Regions from separate parts of the Faecalibacterium tardum genome, predicted to be linked through region 2. Evidence: predicted binding sites of a transcription regulator. Region 2 holds the regulator's gene; each other region holds the start of a gene.
What was found. Region 2 encodes Rex, which represses fermentation and respiration genes when NADH is low (regulators of the CRP and FNR family bind a similar motif). Its sites were predicted from a motif close to ATTGTTAANNNNTTAACAAT; they were not measured.

Region 1 (7,216 bases), on a different contig from region 2:
GCCGCTCTCGATGCGCTTGACGCACTCGGCAGCGACTTCGGGGGCGCTCATCTCGGGCTTCAGGTCGTAGGTGGCAACCTTGGGGCTGGGGATGACGCAGCGGTCCTCGCCCTCGTAGGGAGCCTCCACGCCGCCGTTGAAGAAGAAGGTGACGTGGGCGTACTTCTCGGTCTCGGCAATACGCAGCTGGGTCTTACCGTGGGCAGACAGATACTCGCCCAGAACGTTCTTCAGCTCCACCGGGGGATAAGCAACCTCGCAGTTGGGCATGGTGGCATCGTACTCGGCCATGCAGACGTAGTTCACCTGCTTGCGGCCGCCGCGGCGCTCGAAGCCGGTAAAGGCATCGTCGCAGAAGATGCGGGTCATCTGGCGGGCACGGTCGGGGCGGAAGTTCATGAAGATGACGGTGTCGCCATCCTGCACGCGGCCACCCTCGCAGGTGACGCAGGGCAGCACGAACTCATCGGTCTTGTCTGCGGCGTAGGAAGCCTCGATGGCCTCGGCAGCGTTGGCAGCGTGCTCACCCTCGCCGTAGACGAAAGCAGCGTAGGCCTTCTCCTCGCGGTCCCAGTTGTTATCACGGTCCATGGCGTAGTAACGGCCGGAAACGCTGGCGATCTTGCCCACGCCCAGCTCATCCAGCTTGGCCTGCAGGTCAGCAAGGAAGCCCTTGCCGGAGTGGGGGTCGGTGTCGCGGCCGTCGGTGATGCAGTGCAGGTAAACTTCCTTTGCGCCCAGATGCTTTGCCATTTCCAGCACGCCAAACCAGTGGTCGGCATGGCTGTGCACGCCGCCGGTGCCCACCAGACCCATCAGGTGGATGGCCTTGCCGGCCTCGATGGCGGCCTTCATGTTCTTGACCAGCACAGGGTTTTTGAGCATCTCACCGTCATGGATGGACTTGGTGATGAGGGTCAGCTGCTGGTACACGATGCGGCCTGCGCCCATGTTGGTGTGGCCGACCTCGGAGTTGCCCATCTGGCCGTTGGGCAGACCGACAGCCATGCCGGAAGCATCGATGGTGGTCATGGGGTACTTTGCCATCAGAGCATCCAGATGGGGGGTCTTGGCAGCCACAACGGCGTTGCCAAAGGTCTCGTTCGGCACCCAGCCGAAGCCATCCATGATGCACAGAAGAACAGGTTTCTTTGCCATAAAATTGAATCTCCTTTGAATTTATCACGCATTACGGGCAAGGCTAAGTGCCCCGCCTGCAGGTGCAGCCTGCGGGTGCATAACACCCGAGCGGCTGCTGTAAAAACAGATCAGCGCCCGGCTCAGCGCTGAAAAAACGGCGCAGCCGGGCGCTGAAACAGCTTAGTTAAGAAAAGGCAGTTGCTCAGCCCTTGGTGGCTGCATTGACGATGACAGCAAAGTCGGGAGCCTTCAGGGATGCGCCGCCGATCAGGCCGCCGTCCACGTCCTTCTTGCTCAGCAGCTCCTCGCAGTTCTTGGCGTTCATGCTGCCGCCGTACTGCACGGTGGTAGCTTCGGCCACGGCCTCGCCGTACAGCTCGCCCACCACCTTGCGGATCTGTGCGCAGACCTCCTCTGCCTGATCAGCGGTAGCGGTCTTGCCGGTGCCGATGGCCCAGACAGGCTCGTAGGCGATGACAACATTTGCCATCTGCTCGGCGGTCACGTCACGCAGGGCGATCTTGGTCTGCATACGGACCAGCTCCTCGGTAACGCCCTCCTCGCGCTGCTGCAGGCTCTCGCCCACGCACAGGATGACCTTCAGACCGGCGTTCAGGGCAGCCAGCGCGCGCTTGTTGACGGTCTGGTCGGTCTCTGCAAAGTACTGGCGGCGCTCAGAGTGGCCAACGATGACATACTCCACGCCCAGATCCACCAGCATATCGGCGCTGATCTCGCCGGTGAAAGCACCGGAATTCTCAAAGTGGACGTTCTCGGCGCCCACATGGATGTTGGTGCCCTTGGTCTTAGCCACAGCGGTGACCAGATCGGTAAACGGGGTGCAGATGACCACCTCGCAGGTAGCGTCCTTCACAGCGGGGATCAGCTCGTCCACCAGAACAGCAGCCTCGGAGGCGGTCTTGTTCATCTTCCAGTTGCCAGCGATAATAGCCTTGCGCTTTGCCTTATCCATTGTTATTTTCTCCTTACCTTCGTAAATATTTACAAATTACCTGCACAAAAAGAAAAGATGCGGCGGCGTAAATGCCGCCGCACCCATTGTGATGCCGGAAAAATTATGCGTTCTGGATAACTGCGATGCCGGGCAGCTCCTTGCCCTCCAGATACTCCAGAGAAGCGCCGCCGCCGGTGGAGATGTGGGTCATCTTGTCGCCCAGACCCATCTGCTGCACAGCTGCTGCGCTGTCGCCGCCGCCGATGACGGTGGTAGCATCGCTCTCAGCCATAGCCTTGGCAACAGCCAGAGTACCAGCTGCCAGAGTGGGGTTCTCGAACACGCCCATGGGGCCGTTCCAGACAACGGTCTTGGAAGCCTTCACAGCGTCAGCAAACAGCTTCATGGTCTCGGGGCCGATGTCGCAGCCCTCCATGTCAGCAGGGATCGCGGTGACAGGCACCACGGTGACGTCCACAGGAGCGTCGATGGGATCGGGGAAGTCCTTGATGCAGACAGCATCCACAGGCAGCAGCAGCTTGACGCCCTTCTCCTTGGCCTTAGCCATCATTTCCTTGCAGTAGTCCAGCTTGGTGTCGTCGCACAGGCTCTTGCCCACTTCGTAGCCCTGAGCCTTGACGAAGGTGTAAGCCATGCCGCCGCCGATGATCAGGGTATCGACCTTCTCCAGCAGGTTGGAGATGACGTTCAGCTTATCAGCAACCTTAGCGCCGCCCAGAATAGCGGTGAAGGGACGGACGGGGTCGTTGACGGCGTTGCCCAGATACTTGATCTCCTTCTCCATCAGGTAGCCGACAGCGGTATCCTTGATGTAGTCGGTGACACCTGCGGTGGAGCAGTGTGCACGGTGGCAGCTGCCGAAGGCATCGTCCACATAAGCATCCGCCAGAGAAGCCAGCTCCTCGCTGAACTCGGGCATGTTCTTGGTCTCTTCCTTGCGGAAACGGGTGTTCTGCAGCAGAACGACGTCGCCGTTGTTCATGGCAGCCACAGCAGCCTTTGCGTTCTCGCCCACAACGTTGTCGTCGTCAGCAAACACAACGGTCTTGCCCAGCTTTGCGCTCAGAGCCACAGCAACGGGAGCCAGGCTGAACTTAGCCTCGGGGCCGTTCTTGGGCTTGCCCAGGTGGCTGCACAGGATGACCTTTGCGCCATCGTTGACCAGCTTCTGGATGGTGGGCAGTGCTGCGTTGATACGGTTCTCGTTGGTGATGACACCGTCCTTCATCGGGACGTTGAAATCGCAGCGGACAAGCACCTTCTTGCCGCAGTAGTTCTGATCGTCGATCGTCTTCTTACCTAAACCCATGGTAAAAACTCCTCTCAAATTATAATTCTGAACCAGAGTCTCGCTCACAATCGGGGCTTTGCCCCGTACAGCTACTATTATAAACAAAAACTGCGTGCATTGCAAGGATATGAGATAGATAATTGTTTAACAAACATTTGCCATTGTTGCACGGAAATGTGTCTATTTTGCCCGAAGCGCGGTTTTTTCTGCCCGCAGACGCCGGAAATACTGTTTTCCTTCACGACAAAAAGGGCCGAAAAACGTCCACAGGCGTTTCTCGACCCCAAATAAAAATAATTTTTCCGCTGTTCAGGCGTTATGCAAAATACTCCTGTGCGCGGCGGGCGGCATCGTTGATGCAATCCCGCAGCTGGTCCAGCGTATCAAACTTTTTGCTGGGGCTCAGGTAAGCGTAGAACTCCACCACCGGGTCGGTGCCGTACAGGTTGCCGGAAAAGCCCGGGATAAAGGTCTCACAGGTCACCTTGGTGGCGTCATCGTTCACGGTCGGGCGGCTGCCCAGACCGGTGGCCGAGGGATACCACACCCCGTTGATACAGGTGCGGGTGATATAAATGCCGCTGCGTGGCATCTGGAAGCCCTGCGGGTACAGCTGGTTGATGGTGGGCACCCCGAGGGTGTGCCCCAGCCCTGCCCCGTGCTGCACCGCAAAGCGGATGGCATAGGGCATGCCCAGCATAGCGTTGGCGGCGGGGATATCCCCGCCCTCCAGCGCGGTGCGGATGCGGGTAGAGGACACCGGCTTTTCCTCAAACTGAGCCATGGGCACCACCACTACTTCTACCCCAAGAGGGGCGCAGAGGGTGCGCAGCAGCTCCGGCGTACCGGCCGCCTTTGCACCAAAGGTGAAGTTTTCGCCACAGAACAGCGCCCGGGCGTGGCAGTTTTCCACAATGCCGCGCACAAACTCCTCCGGGCTCAGTGCCTTGATCGCCTCAAAATCAGGGGTAAGGTAATACTCCACCCCAAGGCTGTGGATCAAAGCGTGCTTATCCTCGGTGGAGAGCAGGCGCTTGCCCTTCATTTTATTTTCCACCGGCAGGCGGAAGGTGAACACCGCCGGAGCTGCATCATGGGCCTTTGCCCACTGTACCGTCCCTTCGATCACCGCCCGGTGGCCGATATGGATGCCGTCAAAGTAGCCCATGGCCACGGCGGTGCCTTTTTCAGGCTGTGCCAGCGGCAGCGGGGCAAACTGAGAAATGATCTGCATGGGTCTTGTTTCCTTTATTGCTCAATTACGTTCCACGAACAGTTTTTCCACCCGGAGCACCCCGCCGGTGATGTTGGCAAGGCCAAGGAACTGCCCGGCGGCATTGCGCACCCGGTAGCGTCCGTCTGCTGCGGGGTAGCGGCTGGTGGGACAGCCGTTGTACAGGTGCTGCTCCACCCATGGCTCCACCACCAGCAGTGGCAGCGGGGTGAACACGCTTTCCACCGGCAGCATCAGTGCTTCCAGTGCAGCGTTCCCCTGCTCCTTTGCGGCAAGAATTTCTTCCAGCGTGTGGGCATCTGCTTCGGTGTACAGACCGGCAGCAGTGCGGCGCAGAGCGCTCATGGTGCCCTTCTGCCCCATGGCGGCGGCGATCTCCTCCAGCAGCGCGCGGATATAGGTGCCCTTGGAGCAGCGCACCGTCAGTACATACTCGTTTTCTGCCGGACTGCCGCCGTACTCGATGCCGTAGATCTCAATGGGGCGCGCCTTGCGCTCCACGGTCACGCCCTCGCGCGCCAGCTTATACAGCGGCTGGCCATTGATCTTGACCGCGGAATACATGGGCGGCACCTGCATCTGCGGGCCGATAAACTGCGGCAGCACTGCCAGCAGTTCCTTTTCTCCGGCGGTGACGGGCGCGGTTTCCAGCACCGTGCCGGTGCTATCGCCGGTATCGGTGCGTGCGCCCAGGCGCAGGGTGGCGCGGTAGGTCTTGTCGTGGTTCAGCTGCAGATCCACCGCCTTGCTGGCACCGCCGCAGAACACCGGCAGCACACCGGTGGCCATGGGGTCCAGTGTACCGCTGTGTCCCAGCTTGCGGGTGCCCAGCACGCCGCGCAGCTTTGCCACCACGTCAAAGCTGGTCCAGTCCATGGGCTTGTCTACGATCAGGATGCCCTGCATCATGCTTCCTCCTGCGGTGCGTCCAGCTCGGCTTCCACCTCTGCAAGGATCGCGTTTTTGGCGTTTTCAAGGTCGCCCAGCAGCTCACAGCCCGCTGCGCGGGTGTGGCCGCCGCCGCCCAGACGCCGGGCGATGGCGCAGGCGTCCACGCCCTTTGCGGTGCGCACGCTGATGCGGTAGCTGCCGCCGGGCTGCTGGCGCAGGGTCAGACCCACCTTGACTCCCTCGATGCTGATGGGCAGGCCGGTCAGCTCTTCCAGATCCGCAGGGTCTACCCCGCTCTGCCGGATCTCGTCCCTTGTCAGGTAGATCAGGGCGCAGCGATCGTCCAGATAGTACTCCAGATGGTTGCGGGCGATGCGCTCGGCCTCCATGCGGGCACGGGGCTTGGTGTCAAAGAGCAGGGTGTTCAGCTCCTCCACATGACAACCGGCTTCAATAAGCTTTGCAGCAACCGTGTGGGTGTTGGCTGTGGTGGAGGAGAACTTGAAGCAGCCGGTGTCGGTGGCAATGCCGGTGTACAGGCAGTCGGCAATGTGGGGGGTGATAGTCACCCCCATCTCCACGATGACCTGATACAGCAGCTCTGCTGCCGCAGCGGCACTGGCATCCAGAAGGGTAAAATCAGCATAGCCGTTGTTGCCCGCGTGGTGGTCGATGCACAGGTCCACATGGCGTGCAAACTGCGGCACACCGTTATTTTCGCCAAACAACTGCAGGCCGGCCACATCCACTGCGATCACGGTGCGGGGCTCGAACTCGCCCTTGAACAGCCGTGGGTTTGTAAAGGCATAGCGGGACGGAATGGCATCGGAGCAGAGCACCGCTGTTGTTTTTTCCAGCGCTTTGAGCGCATAGTACAGGGCGCTGCCGCAGCCGATGGTGTCACCGTCCGGGTTTTTGTGGCACAGAATCAAAATGTTGTCCGCAGCCAGCAGGCGCTGCGCCATCTGCTGCACATCCAGTTGTTCTGTCATCCAATGATCCATCCTTTCCGCAAAGGCAGTCAGTCCTCGGTCTGTTCGGTATCGGCAGGCTGTGCTTCTTCCTCGCCGTTCACATTCAGGCTGCGCAGCAGCTCGTTGATGTGGGCGGCGTAGGCGGCACCGTCATCCTCCACAAAGATAAAGCGGGGTGCCTTGCGGATGTGCATTTTTTTGCTGACCTCGGTGCGCACATGGCCTGCGGCACGGTTCAGCGCTTCAATAGCGGGCTTGGGGCCGTCTGCGCGGCCCATCACGCTTACATACACTTTTGCCACATCCAGATCCGGCGTCACGTCCAGACGGGTGACGGTCAGCAGACCGCCCTCCAGCCGCGGGTCCTTCAGCCGGCCGATGATGGCAATGACCTCACGCTTCATATCCTGCGCAAGACGGCCCATATTTTTCTGAGACATAGTTTTCTCCAAATTCTGTCCGGCAGCCTCCCAAAGCCTTGCCCCGGCCGGGGCAAGGCGGCATTTGTCTGCCAAAACGACGGATGAGGGCGCACGCTCCACACCTGCGAAAGATACGCCCTCATCAGTCTCACTTCGTTCGACAGCTTCCCCCGTCCGGGGGAAGCCTTTTCTGCCGGGAAGCTGTTATATATTCGGTTTTTTCTTAGTCGCGGTACTCTTCCATCTTGAAGGCTTCGTACACGTCGCCTTCCTTGACGTCCGCAAACT
Region 2 (7,216 bases):
CAAAAGAGAACATCCCCCGGCAAGCAAAAACCTCCCCCGCGGAGCGCAGCGAGGCTGAGGGGGTAGCTCTTCCGCAAATCACGCAAAAAAGCCGCTGCACCCAGCGCGGCGCAGCGGCTTGTATACAACATAAAAGTATCTCAGTTTTTCTTTGCAGCGTAGAACGCCCGCCGCGCCTTGAAGTAGCACTGGGGGCACATGCTGACGTACTGCACATCGTTTTCAAGGTCGATGGCTACCTGTTCGCCTTCAAAGACGAACTGCCCGTTCACCTTGCGGCAGTTGCAGATGGCTTTGCGCCCGCAGGTGCAGATCGTTTTCATCTCCTCGATGGTGTGTGCCAGCTCCAGCAGACGGGTAGAGCCCGGGAAGCCCTTGAGGGAAAAATCTGCCCGCAGACCGTAGCAGATCACCGGGATGTTCAGATCTACCGTGATCATGAACAGCTGCTCGGCCTGCTCCGGGGTAAAGAACTGGCTCTCGTCGCACAGCACACAGGCCAGCGGGCCAGAAGCATCGTTTGCCGCCTTCACGGCTTCGAACACGTCCAGCTCCGGCGGGATCAGCAGGTCTGCTTTGCGGCGCACGCCCAGACGGCTCACCAGCTCCCCGCCGCCCTTGGTATCCACCTGCGGCTTCAAAATGAGCACCTTCATGCCCTGCTCTTCGTAGTTGTGTGCCACCTGCATCAGCGCCGTGCTCTTGCCGCTGTTCATGGCACCGTAGCGGAAATACAATTTTGCCATGCCGTCACTCCTGATTGCGCAGACGGTAGCCCAAGCTCATCAGGCTGTCGCCCAGATGGACGTTTTCCACCACCACATCGGGGTAAGGCACCGACAGATCATAGTGGGAGAAGTTCCAGAAGCCCTCGATGCCCAGGTCCACCAGCCGTCCGCTCACCTGCTGTGCACCATCGCGGGGGACGCAGAGCACCGCCACCTTGGGCTTGTTTTCCTCACAGAAGGCCTCCAGCTCGTCAATGTGACGGATGCGGATACCGCTGATCTCCTTGCCCACCTCGTTTTCGGCCACATCAAAGGCCGCGATCAGCTTGTAGCCGTTGGTGTCGGTGGTGATAAAGCGGCTCACCGCCTTGCCCAAACGGCCGCAGCCGATCAGAATGGTGGGCAGACGGTCGCCGTTGCCAAACAGCAGGCTTTCCAGAATGGAAAGCAGGTTCTCCACCGAGTAGCCGATGCCCTGCCGTCCGTTCACGTCACCGATGCAGTTGAAGTCCTGCCGCACCTGCGAGGCGGTGGTGCCCATCTGGGAAGCCAGCTCCCGGGAGGAGATGCTGGTAATGCCGTCGTCCTGCAAGGAGCGCAGATACCGATAATATTTGGGGAGACGCTTGATCACAGGGATCGATGCTTTTTGGGGGGTGTTCATAGGAAAATTCTCCTTTCTGCCCAACGCGCTGCAGCTTCTGCCGCCATGCAAGGGGCTTCTTTGCGCGCAGAGAGATGTTCCGTTTTATCCTGTTATATTATTTAAAGTATACAGCATGAAAAGCGAATGTCAAATACCTATTTATAAAAAAGCAAAAAATTCACAAAGTTTTTTGTTTCTTTTCTCCTGTATACTTCCCTGGATGCCGGGGGATACTGACCCCACAAAGACCCCGCTACGGAAGGAGAACGCGCATGGATACGGCAAAAGACACCCCCGCAGAGCAGCACCGGATGGAAAAAGAGGATATCGAGGATCTGGGCACGGTCACCCTGAGCCGGGGCGGTCATGTCATCCACTGCCTGACCGTCATCGGCCAGATCGAAGGGCACACCGAAGCGCCGCAGGGGCAAAAGACCACCAAGTACGAGCACGTCATCCCGCAGCTGGTGGCGGTGCAGGAGGACCCCCGCATCGAGGGGCTGCTGGTGCTGCTGAACACGGTGGGCGGCGATGTGGAGACCGGTCTTGCACTGGCAGAGCTGATCGCCAGTATCTCCAAGCCCAGCGCCACGCTGGTGCTGGGCGGCGGACACTCCATCGGCATCCCGCTGGCGGTCAGCGCGCGGCACAGCTTTATTGTCCCCACCGCCACCATGACAGTGCATCCGGTGCGGCACTCCGGGCTGATCTTAGGCGTGCCGCAGACCATGCACTGCTTCGAGCAGATGCAGCAGCGCATCACCGGTTTTGTAGCCGCCCACAGCGGCATGCCGGAAAAGCGCTACACCCAGCTGATGCTCCACACCGGGGAACTGGTCATGGACATGGGCACAGTGCTGGACGGACGCCGCGCCGTAAAGGAAAAGCTCATCGACGAGCTGGGCGGTCTTTCGGACGCGCTGGCGTGGCTGTACAGGGAGATCGAGCGGGAATAATAAAAACAACATTATGGTTTGCCATTTTTGCCCTTGCGTGGTACAATAGTAGAATCAATTATTGTGTCTATGGGAAGTTGGGGAACAGAGTAGAATGGCAACAAAAAAACGAAAATCAACGAAACGGCGTACTGCTGCCCGCCGTAAAAAGGCAGAACAGCGGCTCCCGGCAGGGCTTGGCACCCTGTTCGGCGGCCTGCTGCTGATGGTGCTGGCCTTCGTGCAGGGCGATTCCGCATGGCGGGTGCTCCACGATGTGCTGTTCGGGCTGTTCGGCTGCGGCAGCTTTGTGCTGGGTGCAGCCGTGTGCTGTCTGGCCGTTTTGTACACCCGGGGCGAGGAGCTGCTGTCCCGCATCCTCAAGCTGGTGCTGGGGCTTATCTTTGTCTGCGGCACGGTCATCGTGTTTTCCGATATCCAGCCGCAGGGACTGTCGGCGCTGCAAATGCTTTCTGCCTGCTACGCCAACGGTGTCAGCGCATGGCTTTCCGGCGGCGCAATGGGCTTTGTGCTGGGCGGCGTGCTGCTTTTGCTGTGCGGTCGCCCGGCGGCAAACCTCATCATGGTCGTGCTCTTGCTGTGCGGCAGCCTGTACATTTTTGATGTCACCCCCGCCGAGGTCTGGGTCTGGCTGTGCGCCGTCACCGGCGGAATCCGCGCCCGCGGCTCTGCCTTTGCAGAGCAGAGCGCTGCCCGCCGCGCCGAGCGTGCCGCCATTCGGCAGGCAGAGCGGGAGATCGACGAGGAATACGACGAAACCGAGGACGAGCCGCTGGACGAGGAGGACGAGCCTGCCGGGCCGCATCTGGGGGTACCGGACTGGATGTCCGGCGTGCTGCGCTGGGGGCATAAGGTAACGCAGGAGATGGAAGCAGACGCTGCGGACGCCGAAGCTGCGCCCGCCGCCCCTGCCCAGCCGGAGCCTGCCGCGCCGCCCATCACCCCGGTGCGGGTCAGCGTTGCGCGTCCCCGTGCCGCCTTTGACGTAGACCTTGGCCCCGACCACACCGCCCTTTCCGAGGGCGGCAGCGAGCCCATTGAGCCGCTGATCGTCGGGCCGGGCGGCACCTTCGGGCAGGATCCGCTGCGTTCTGCGCCCAAACCCACGCCGCCGCCCATCGTGGCAGACCCGGTAGTCACCGCTGCGGCAGATTTCTTTGCCAAAGATGCCCCCCAGCCGGAAGAGCCCGCCCCTGCCCCTGTTTTTGATACTTCCATCGTCCAGCCGGCAGCGCCGGTGGTGCAGCCACAGATGCCGCAGCCGCCGGAAGCTGCACCCATCCAGCCCGCCGTGCCCCGGGTGAGCGCCGAGAATGCTGTGGCGTTCCGCTCTGCGCCGGACGAGGACGGCTGGATCAGCATCACCGCCGAACCGGTGGAGGAAAAGGACATCAACTCGCTGGTGGCAGCGGCCATGGAAAAGCCCGCCGTCTCGGAGCAGGCAGCTGCCACCGCCCCCACCGAGGAAGCCGAGCCGGTGGACAGCTACGAGTACCAGTACCCGCCCATCGAGCTGTTTGAAAAATCGCAGGAGGAAAGCGACCCCGGCGCACAGGAGGAGCTGAAGGCCAACGCCCAGAAGCTGGTTGACACGCTGGAAAGCTTCGGCGTGCGCACCCGGGTGCTGGATATCTCCCGCGGCCCCTCTGTTACCCGGTACGAGCTGCAGCCCATGGCGGGCGTGAAGATCAGCCGCATCACCTCGCTGGCGGACGATATCGCCCTGAACCTCGCGGTGGCAGATGTGCGTATGGAAGCCCCCATCCCCGGCAAGCCCGCCGTGGGCATCGAGGTGCCCAACCACAAAAAGACCCCTGTGTACATCCGCAGTATCTTTGAAAGCCAGAGCTTTCTGCGCATGACCTCGCCGCTGGGCATCGCCCTTGGCAAGGACATTGCCGGTGTGGCGCAGGTGACCGACCTGTGCAAGATGCCCCACCTGCTCATCGCGGGCAGCACCGGCAGCGGTAAATCCGTGTGCGTGAACAGCATCATCATGAGCCTGCTGTTCCGCTCCAGCCCGGAGGACGTAAAGCTGCTGCTCATCGACCCCAAGGTGGTGGAGCTGGCCGAGTATAACGGCATCCCCCACCTGCTGATGCCCGTGGTCACCGAGCCCCGCAAGGCCGCCGGTGCACTGGGCAGCGCGGTGCAGGAGATGGAGCGCCGCTACCGCCTGTTTGCGGAGAACAACGTGCGCGATATCAAGTCCTTCAACAAGCTGGCTGCCGAGCAGCCGGAGCTGGAAAAGATGCCCTACATCGCTATTATCATCGACGAGCTGGCCGACCTGATGATGGTGGTGGGCAAGGACGTAGAGGATTCCATCTGCCGCATCGCCCAGAAAGCCCGTGCCGCCGGTATGCACCTGATCGTTGCCACCCAGCGCCCCAGCGTGGACGTGATCACCGGCCTGATCAAGGCCAACATCCCCAGCCGCATCGCCTTTGCGGTGTCCAGTCAGGTAGACAGCCGCACCATTCTGGACGGTGCCGGCGCAGAAAAGCTGCTGGGTCAGGGCGATATGCTCTTTATGCCCGTGGGCGCACCCAAGCCCACCCGTATTCAGGGCACCTTTGTGCGGGATGAGGAGATCAGCCGTGTGCTGGACTTCATCAAATCCAGCGCCACCGTGCAGTACGACGAGGCCATGATCGAGGCCATGGAAAAGCACGCCATTCAGGACGGCAAAAAGGGCGGCGGCGGTGCCGACGCCGAGGAGGACGCAGGCTCCGACCCCATGTTCAAGCAGGCCGTGGATGTGGTCATCGACGCCGGTCAGGCTTCCACCAGCCTGTTGCAGCGCCGCTGCAAGCTGGGCTACGCCCGCGCCGCCCGCATCATGGACGAGATGGAGCAAAAGAGCATCATCGGCCCCTACGAGGGCGCAAAGCCCCGCGCCGTGCTCATCAGCCGCCAGCAGTGGCTGGAAATGCAGATGAACCAACCGGAGGAATAATAAAGGAGCATTATGGAACATTCTACTCCCCAGATCTACACCGAATTTCTTCCCATCAGCCGGGCGGACATGGAAGCCCGGGGCTGGGAGCAGCTGGACTTTGTGGTGGTAGGCGGTGACGCCTATGTGGACCACCCCAGCTTTGGCACCGCCATCATCAGCCGCCTGCTGGAAGCCGAGGGCTACAAGGTGGGCGTGTTGGCACAGCCCCGCTATACCGACTGCGAGGACTTCAAGCGGTTCGGCAAGCCGAAGTACGGCTTTTTCATCGGCGGCGGCAACGTGGACAGCATGGTCAGCCACTATTCCGTGGCAAAAATTCCCCGCGCCGAGGACGAATACTCCCCCGGCGGCAAGGCCGGTGCCCGCCCGGACCGCAGCGCCACCGTGTACACCAAGCTTGCCAAGCAGGCTTACCCCGACCTGCCGGTGATCTTAGGCGGTCTGGAGGCCAGCCTGCGCCGGTTTGCCCACTACGATTACTGGCTGGACACCGTGCTGCCCAGCATCGCCGAGGACTCCGGCGCGGATCTCATCAGCTTTGGCATGGGCGAGCACCAGACCGTGGAGATTGCCCGCCGTCTGGCCGCCGGGGAGCCGGTGGAGACCATCACAGACGTGAACGGCACCTGCTACCTGACCGATTTCGACCACCTGCCCCAGCGGTATGTGGAGTGTGCCGGTTTTAAAAAGGTGGCCAGCGATAAGACCGCCTACGCCAAGGCCTGCCGCATCCAGATGGACAATCAGGACGTGGTCAGCGGTCAGATCATCGTGCAGAAGCAGAGCGAAAAGTATCTGGTGCAGAACATCCCCGCAAAGCCGCTGGTGCGCGGAGAGCTGGACAAGGTGTACGCCCTGCCTTACACCCGCCGGTACCACCCCATCTACGAGAGCATGGGCGGCGTGCCCGCCATCCGCGAGGTGCAGTTCTCCATCATCCAGAACCGCGGCTGCTTCGGCGGCTGCAACTTCTGCGCCATCCAGCTGCATCAGGGGCGGCGGGTCACCAGCCGCAGCGCCGACAGCATCGTAGAGGAAGCCGAGCGCATGACCCACGAGCCGGATTTCAAGGGCTACATCCACGATGTGGGCGGCCCCACCGCAAACTTCCGCTTTCCCTCCTGCCGTGAGCAGATGCTGCGCGGGATGTGCACCGGCGGCAAACACTGCCTTGCCCCCACCACCTGCTCCCACATGATCGTGGATCACAGCGACTACCTTAAAATTCTGCGCCGGGTGCGGGAACTGCCGGGCGTAAAAAAGGTGTTCATCCGCAGCGGCATCCGGTTCGACTACCTGATGGCTGACCCGGACGATACCTTCTTTAAGGAACTGGTGGAGTACCATGTGTCCGGCCAGCTGAAGGTCGCCCCGGAGCACTGCGCCCCCAACACCCTTGCCTACATGGGCAAGCCGCCCATCGAGACCTTCAACAAGTTCAAGGATAAGTTCTACGAGCTGAGCAAGAAGGCGGGCAAAAAGCAGTATCTGGTGCCCTACCTCATGTCCAGCCACCCGGGCAGCACTCTGAAGGACGCGGTCTATCTGGCCGAGTACCTCTATAAGAACCATATGCGCCCGGAGCAGGTGCAGGACTTCTACCCCACCCCCGGCACCGTAAGCACCTGTATGTTCTACACCGGCCTCGACCCCTACACCCTCAAGCCGGTGTTTGTGGAAAAGACCCCCGAGGGCAAGGCTTTACAGCGTGCACTGCTGCAGTACTACGAGCCCCGCAACGCGGAAAAAGTGGTCAAGGCCTTGCAGCTGACCCACCGGGAGGACCTGATCCCCCTGCTGGTGCCCGCCGTCGGCCGCCGCGCGGTGCAGCGCACCGCCCGCCGAGCAGAGAGCGCCGAGGTGACCATCCACAACGATGGCACCTATACGGTACACCCCAGCCAGAAGGGACGCAGCACCGGCA
Region 3 (7,216 bases), on a different contig from region 2:
AGCATCGACCCAGACGTACATGGTGTGCTTGGGGTCGAAGGGCACGGGGATTCCCCACTTGACCGAGGTACGGGATACGCAGGTGTCCTGCAGGCCCTGCTTGATGAAGGCGATCATCTCGTTCTTGCGGCTCTCAGGCTGGATGAACTGGGGATTCTCCTCGTAGAGCTTCAGCAGGCGGTCGGCGTACTTGCTGGTCTTGAAGAAGTAGGCCTCCTCGTGGGCATCGTAGACTTCGCGGCCGCAGTCCGGGCACTTGCCGTCCACCAGCTGGCTGTCGGTCCAGAAGCTCTCGCAGGGCTTGCAGTAGTGGCCGATGTACTCGCCCTTGTAGATATCGCCCTGCTCGTACAGCTTGGTGAAAATCTTCTGGCAGCTTTCCATGTGGTAGTCGTCGGTGGTGCGGATAAAGCGGTCGTAGCTGACGTCCAGCAGCTTCCACAGATCCTTGACAGTGGCCACGATCTTGTCCACATACTCCTTGGGGGTGACGCCTGCATCGGCGGCCTTATCCTGGATCTTCTGGCCGTGCTCATCGGTACCGGTCAGGAACATGACGTCGTAGCCCTGCATCCGCTTAAAGCGGGCCAGCGCATCGCAGGCCACGGTGGTGTAGCTGTGGCCGATGTGCAGCTTATCGCTGGGGTAGTAGATGGGGGTGGTGATATAAAATGTCTTGTGTTCGCTCATGGGGTTCTATCTTCCTTTCTTTTGGTTCTGCAAGCAAAAAGCGCTCCCGCCCTGCCGGGTATAACCGGACAAGGACGAGAGCGCTGAACCTTCGTGGTACCACCTTGCTTCGCCGCGCCCTTGCAGACGCAGCCTTTAGCCGGCAAAAACCGGCCTTTGCGCGGTAACGGGCGCACCCCGTCGCAGGCTCATTGTTCACCTGCGCGGCTCCAAGACCATCTTCGGCACCGCGCGGCCTGCCCGGTTCCATCCTTCGGGCTTTCTGTCAGGCGCAGACGGTGCGTACTCTTCTCTTCACAGCCAATTTGACACAATTTTCAGTGTTACCTTTATCATACGCAAAAAGTGCGGGTTTGTCAACAAAAAGATGCAGAATCACGCCACACAGCGTATCTGCCGCCCGCATTTTGGTGCACGGGCAACATCTGCCGCAGTGCTCCGTCTCAGACGGCGTAGCCCTTGCCCTTGATGACCTCCACGACCTGAGAAACGTACTTCTGGCAGGTATCGTGGTCGGGAGCTTCCACCATAACACGAACGACCGGTTCCGTGCCAGACTCGCGCACCAGAATGCGGCCGGTATCGCCCAGCGCTTCAGCCACAGCCTTGACTGCCTCCTGCACCGCCGGGTCGTTCTGCGCGGCCTTTTTATCGGTGACGCGGACGTTCTCCAGAACCTGCGGGTAGATCTTCAGCGGCTCGGCCAGCTTGCTCATGGGCATCTTCTTCGCCAGCATAACTTCCATCATCTTCAGACTGGTCAGGATGCCGTCACCAGTGCTGGCGTACTTGCTGAAGATGATGTGGCCGCTCTGCTCGCCGCCAATCCGGCAGCTGTTCTTAGCCATGTATTCGTAGACGTACTTGTCGCCCACGGCGGTCTTTGCGTAGCCGATGCCCTGCTCGTCAAAGGCCTTGTACAGGCCAAAGTTGGACATGACCGTGGTGACCACGGTGTTGTTCATCAGCTCGCCGTGCTCCTTCATGTAGCAGCCGTAGATGTACAAGATGTGGTCGCCGGTAATGACGTTGCCCTTCTCGTCCACGCACAGGCAGCGGTCAGCATCGCCATCAAAGGCAAAGCCAACGTCCAGACCGTTCTCCACTACGAACTTCTGCAGGCCCTCGATATGAGTAGAGCCAGCGTTGTTGTTAATGTTCAGGCCATTCGGCTTGTTGTTGATGACGTAGGTATCTGCGCCGAGAGCATCAAACACAGACTTAGCGATATTCCAGCTAGAGCCATTGGCGCAGTCCAGACCGACCTTAATGCCCTTGAAGGAATAGATGCCCAGAGAGATCAGATAACCCATGTAGCGGTTGCGGCCTGCCACATAGTCCACGGTGCAGCCGATGTGCTCTCGGTGTGCAAAGGGCAGCTCCGGCCAGTCCTTGTCAAACACATGGAGTTTGCCGTCAAGGTAGTCCTCGACCAACAGCAGGGTCTCCTCGGGCATCTTCTCACCGTAGCAGTCGATGAGCTTGATGCCGTTATCATAGAACGGATTGTGGCTGGCAGAGATCATAATGCCGCAATCAAAGTCATCCACACGGGCGATGTAGGCCACAGACGGCGTGGTAGTGACGTGCAGCAGGTAGGCGTCTGCGCCGGAAGCAGTCAGGCCTGCGACCAGACTGTACTCGAACATATAGGAGCTGCGGCGGGTGTCCTTGCCGATAACGATACGGGCGGGCTCATTGTTGCCGTTGCGCTCGCGCAGAGCGTTATAATACCAGCCCAGAAAACGGCCAACCTTGTAGGCATGGTCAGCGGTCAAATCAATGCCCGCTTCCCCACGGAAGCCATCGGTTCCAAAATACTTTCCCATTCTTGCTTACCTCGTTCCCAAAAGTGAACTTTTTATAGTGTATATGCTTTTCCCTGTTGCCTGATGCTCCCTGCAAAGAGAAGCAATATCGTCTGCATGGTACATCGGCTCCGGGACGCTGTAAGTTCAGTATAGCACAATTCTCAGAGCAAATCATCCTTTCTTTGGATTTTCTCCCTGCAAGCAGATAAAAAACGCCCTTCCTCTCACGGAATCCCGCAAAAGGAAGGGTGTTGAACTTAATATCTTGTTGTCGCGCCGATCACAGCATATTCGTACCAGAAAGGCTGGTATCAGCCGTTACTCAGCATGGCGCCTCAATCGCTCTTGAGCGTTAGAACGTCATTAGCAGTTCTCAGCGAAGTACTTAATGGTACGGACCATCTGAGAGGTGTAGGAGTTCTCGTTGTCGTACCAAGACACGACCTGAACCTGATAGGTGTCGTCATCGATCTTAGCGACCATGGTCTGGGTAGCGTCGAACAGAGAGCCGTAACGCATGCCGATAACATCGGAAGAAACGATCTGATCCTCGTTGTAGCCGAAGGACTCAGAAGCAGCAGCCTTCATAGCAGCGTTGATAGCTTCCTTGGTGACGTCCTTGCCCTTGACGACAGCAACCAGAATGGTGGTGGAGCCGGTGGGAACAGGCACACGCTGAGCAGAGCCGATCAGCTTGCCGTTCAGCTCAGGGATAACCAGGCCGATAGCCTTAGCAGCACCGGTGGTGTTGGGGACGATGTTCTGTGCGCCAGCACGAGCACGGCGCAGGTCGCCCTTGCGCTGAGGACCATCCAGAATCATCTGGTCGCCGGTGTAAGCATGAACGGTGGTCATGATACCGGAAACGATGGGGAAGGTCTTGTTCAGGGTGTTGGCCATGGGAGCCAGGCAGTTGGTGGTGCAGGAAGCAGCGGAGATGACCTGATCCTCAGCGGTCAGGGTCTTCTCGTTGACGGAGTAGACGATGGTCTTCAGATCGTTGCCTGCGGGAGCAGAGATAACGACCTTCTTTGCGCCAGCCTGAATGTGAGCCATGCTCTTTTCCTTGCTGGTGTAGAAGCCGGTGCACTCCAGAACGACATCAACGTTCAGCTCGCCCCAAGGAGCATCCTTTGCGTCCTTAACAGCGTAGATCTTGATCTCCTTGCCATCGACGATGATGGAATCCTCGGTGGACTCGACAGTGTGCTTACCCTCGCCGATCTTGCCGCAGAAAGAGCCCTGAGCAGTATCGTACTTCAGCAGGTGAGCCAGCATCTTGGGGCTGGTCAGGTCGTTGATTGCGACGACCTCGTAACCCTCAGCATCAAACATCTGACGGAAAGCCAGACGGCCAATACGACCGAAACCATTGATAGCAACTCTAACAGCCATTGTAATAGTACCTCCTAATTATTTTACCCATAATCGGATAAATCACGGTATCTTTATTGTAGACCAAAACCGGCAAACTTTCAAGTGTCTGCTAAAAAATTAACAACACAATTTTATCTTTTTTTGCTTTTGTATGATTTTATGCACCCTGCCACAAAGCTTTTGTTCAATTACACCAAGGGCGCACAGCCATTTTTGTCAGTCGTTTCCAGTTTTTCCCTGTCCAGTACAGGCAAGTCCCATGCCGCCGATGCAGCACAGCGCGAGACCGGAAAGCAGCTCCGGCAACACCGCCGCCATGCCGCCGCCAAAGCCCGCTGCCAACAGCAGAAGCACCCGGGGCAGTTCCCAGCACAGGCACAGGCAGAAGGCTGCAAGCGCCGCTGCGTGCAGGGTGCGGCCGTTTTCCGGCCGGGGCAGGTACAGCGTGCGCGCCAGCGCCGCCAGAAGCAGCAGCGCCGCCATTTCCTGCCAGACCGCTGCCGTAGGCTGTACCCTGTGCCAGCTGGAGCTGTTCTCCATAAAGCGCATCAGCACATTCCAGTAGAACAGTGCACTGCCCGCTATGGCCACCGGCAGACCTCCGGCGGGCGTTTTCCAGCCGTCCCGGCGCAGCCAGCTGCGCCCGAGGTTGCTCAGCCACACGGCACAGACCACCTCCAGCAGAATGCGTACAAAGGTGCTTACTGTACCGGCAGCGAACACAAACTGTGCTGCACCAGCAGCCAGCATACACACTGCCCCCGCAAACGCCAGCACGCCTGCCGCCGGGCGGCGGCTGCGCAGCGGCTCCTCAGGCAGCGGACGGCTGCGTCCGACCAGCACTGCGGTCAGTACCACAGCGCCCAAGGCAAGATACCGCCACCACACCGCACCTGCGGTACACAGACCGGTGGCAGCGTCCGTAGCAAAGGCAAGGTCTGCGCCGCGGCCAAGGCCAAGCAGTACGCAGAGCAGGACAATAACTAACTCTAACGGTTCCATTAACGCTCCTCGATGGGCTTATATTTCTGGCGCACGCCCAGATACTTGTAGGCCGGGCGGATAATCCGGTTGGCAAAGATCACCTCTTCTACCCGGTGTGCACACCAGCCCGGCACACGAGCGATGGCGAACAGCGGGGTGTACAGATCCTCCGAGATGCCCAGCATATTGTAGATCAGGCCGCTGAACAGATCCACATTGGCGCACACCGGCTTGGAGCTGCCCTTTTCCTCGGCAAAGATGCCGGGTGCCAGCCGCTCGATGCTGCACAGCATATTGTACTCTTCCTCAAATCCCTTTTCGTAGGCCAGATGCTTTGCGCGCTGCTTTAGGATGACCTCACGGGGGTCGCTGATGGTGTACACCGCATGACCCATGCCGTAGATCAGGCCGGAGCCGTCGCCCGCCTGCTTGCGCAGGATGCGGCGCAGATACTCGCGCACCTCATCGTCATCCTCCGGGTTCTCGACGTGCTTGAGGATATCCTGCAGCTGGCGGTTGACCATCAGGTTCGCACCGCCGTGCTTGGGGCCCTTCAGGGCACCGATGGCCGCAGAGATGGCCGAGTAGGTGTCCGTACCGGAGGAGGACAGCACACGAGTGGTAAAGGTAGAACAGTTGCCGCCGCCGTGATCTGCGTGCACCAGCAGGCACATATCCAGCAGCTTTGCCTCCTCGTGGGTGAACTTCTGATCCGGGCGGTAGGTGCTGAGGATGTGCTCTGCCGTGCTCTGACCGGGCTTGGGCAGGTGGAAGAACATACTCTGTTTATCGTAGTAGCGGCGCTTCATCTGGTAAGCGTTCACCATCATGGTGGGCATACTGGCGATCAGGTTGATGCTCTGGTTCAGGATGTTCTCAAGGCTCAGATCCTCGGCGCGGTCGTCGTAGGAGTACAGGCCCAGCACACAGCGCTGCAACTTGTTCATGATATTGGGCGAGGGGGCGTTCATGGTGTCCATGAAGCCGTCCGGCAGGGCGCGGGACTCTGCCAGGATCTCGCAGAAATCGTCCAGCTGCTCCCGGGTGGGCAGGCTGCCGAACAACAGCAGCCAGATCACTTCCTCAAACACGAAGCGGTCGTTGCGGTAAGCCTCGTCCACGATCTCGTTGATGTTGACGCCCCGGTAGATCAGCTTGCCGGGGGTGGGGATCACATGACCCTCCTGATCTTTTTTGTAGCCTACAACGTCACAGACGTTGGTCAGGCCGGCCAGCACACCGGTTCCATCCGGGTTGCGCAGGCCGCGCTTGACCCCCAGCCGCTCGCTGGTCTCCGGGTCGATGTAGTTGTTTGCGATGTACTCCTCGCACAGGGTACGCATGGTCGTCGGGTCCAGCGTTGCCACTTCTGCGTGTGCAAAGTTCATAGGAGTGCTCCTTTCCGTCTCTTATTTCTTATACTTTCCGATCCCGTCCATCCTACGCTCTGATGGACATACTTTTATAATATCGCTTTTGTGCAGTAAATTCAAGCGCTAAGTGCGTACTTCTCACCGTAAAGCGCAAAAATGCAGGTTTTTCTCTGCGCATTTCCCGCCGGTTTGCACTCCGCCTGGCGTATGATGCTTCTGAAGCTTGCGTCCCGGGAGGAGGTCTAGTATGAAACGTTCCTTTTTGCTGCTGTGCGCCGTTCTGCTGGTGCTGGGCTGCGCCCTGCCGTGTGCTGCCTACCGTCTTGCCTGCATGGCTCTTGCGCAGAGTACCGCTCCGTCCGCAGCCGAAGCGGCCTCTGCCGCCTCGGAGGAAAGCAGCGAGCAAGAAGCTCCCTCCCCTGCTGACATGACCGCTACCGTCTGCTTTATGGATCAGAGTACCGGGCAGACGGTAACACTGCCGCTGCGAGAGTACCTGATTGGAGCCGTTGCCGCCGAGATGCCAGTCAGCTGGCCGGACGAGGCGCTGAAAGCACAGGCAGTGGCCGCGCACAGTTACGCCCTTTACCGCCGGGACCACAGCACCGGGGAAAATGGCGCATGGTTCACCGCAGACCCCGCCCGGCGGCAGGGCTGCCTGACCGATGCGGTGCTGCACAGCTACTGGGGCACCGCCTACGCCGCCAACTACGCCCGGCTTTCCGCGCTGGTGGATGCCGTACAGGCGCAGGTGCTGTATTACGGGGATGCCCCCGCCGGAACAAGCTACTTTGCCATGTCCAATGGCCGCACCGAGGCCAGCGAGAACGTCTGGGGCACCGCCCTGCCCTATCTGGTACCGGTGGACAGCAGCACTGACACCGCCGTAGAAAACTACGAATACACCCTGAACCTTTCCGCTGCCCAATTACAGCAGCTGCTGGCCGAGCGGCTGGGCATCGCCGCCGATCTTTCGCAACA

Region 1: WMO44_RS00615 (phosphoglycerate kinase) is a predicted target of Rex. The motif match lies at 3,540-3,559, and genes of this name have one in related genera.
Region 3: gap (type I glyceraldehyde-3-phosphate dehydrogenase) is a predicted target of Rex. The motif match lies at 3,984-4,003, and genes of this name have one in related genera.

What each region holds. Positions count from the first base shown of each region.
Region 1 is NZ_JBBMEO010000001.1:118,933-126,148, reverse strand. Features, by position in the region: gene gpmI (2,3-bisphosphoglycerate-independent phosphoglycerate mutase) at 1-1,158, opposite strand, end outside; gene tpiA (triose-phosphate isomerase) at 1,343-2,113, opposite strand; gene WMO44_RS00615 (phosphoglycerate kinase) at 2,217-3,425, opposite strand; gene ribF (bifunctional riboflavin kinase/FMN adenylyltransferase) at 3,724-4,641, opposite strand; gene truB (tRNA pseudouridine(55) synthase TruB) at 4,663-5,547, opposite strand; gene WMO44_RS00600 (DHH family phosphoesterase) at 5,547-6,536, opposite strand; gene rbfA (30S ribosome-binding factor RbfA) at 6,554-6,946, opposite strand; gene infB (translation initiation factor IF-2) at 7,152-7,216, opposite strand, start outside.
Region 2 is NZ_JBBMEO010000049.1:1,764-8,979, reverse strand. Features, by position in the region: gene WMO44_RS13955 (thymidine kinase) at 141-746, opposite strand; gene WMO44_RS13950 (redox-sensing transcriptional repressor Rex) at 751-1,392, opposite strand; gene WMO44_RS13945 (ClpP family protease) at 1,647-2,330, shown strand; gene WMO44_RS13940 (FtsK/SpoIIIE family DNA translocase) at 2,425-5,289, shown strand; gene WMO44_RS13935 (YgiQ family radical SAM protein) at 5,302-7,216, shown strand, end outside.
Region 3 is NZ_JBBMEO010000001.1:153,377-160,592, reverse strand. Features, by position in the region: gene metG (methionine--tRNA ligase) at 1-690, opposite strand, end outside; gene glmM (phosphoglucosamine mutase) at 1,134-2,519, opposite strand; gene gap (type I glyceraldehyde-3-phosphate dehydrogenase) at 2,865-3,896, opposite strand; gene WMO44_RS00755 (hypothetical protein) at 4,095-4,880, opposite strand; gene WMO44_RS00750 (citrate synthase) at 4,880-6,250, opposite strand; gene spoIID (stage II sporulation protein D) at 6,483-7,216, shown strand, end outside.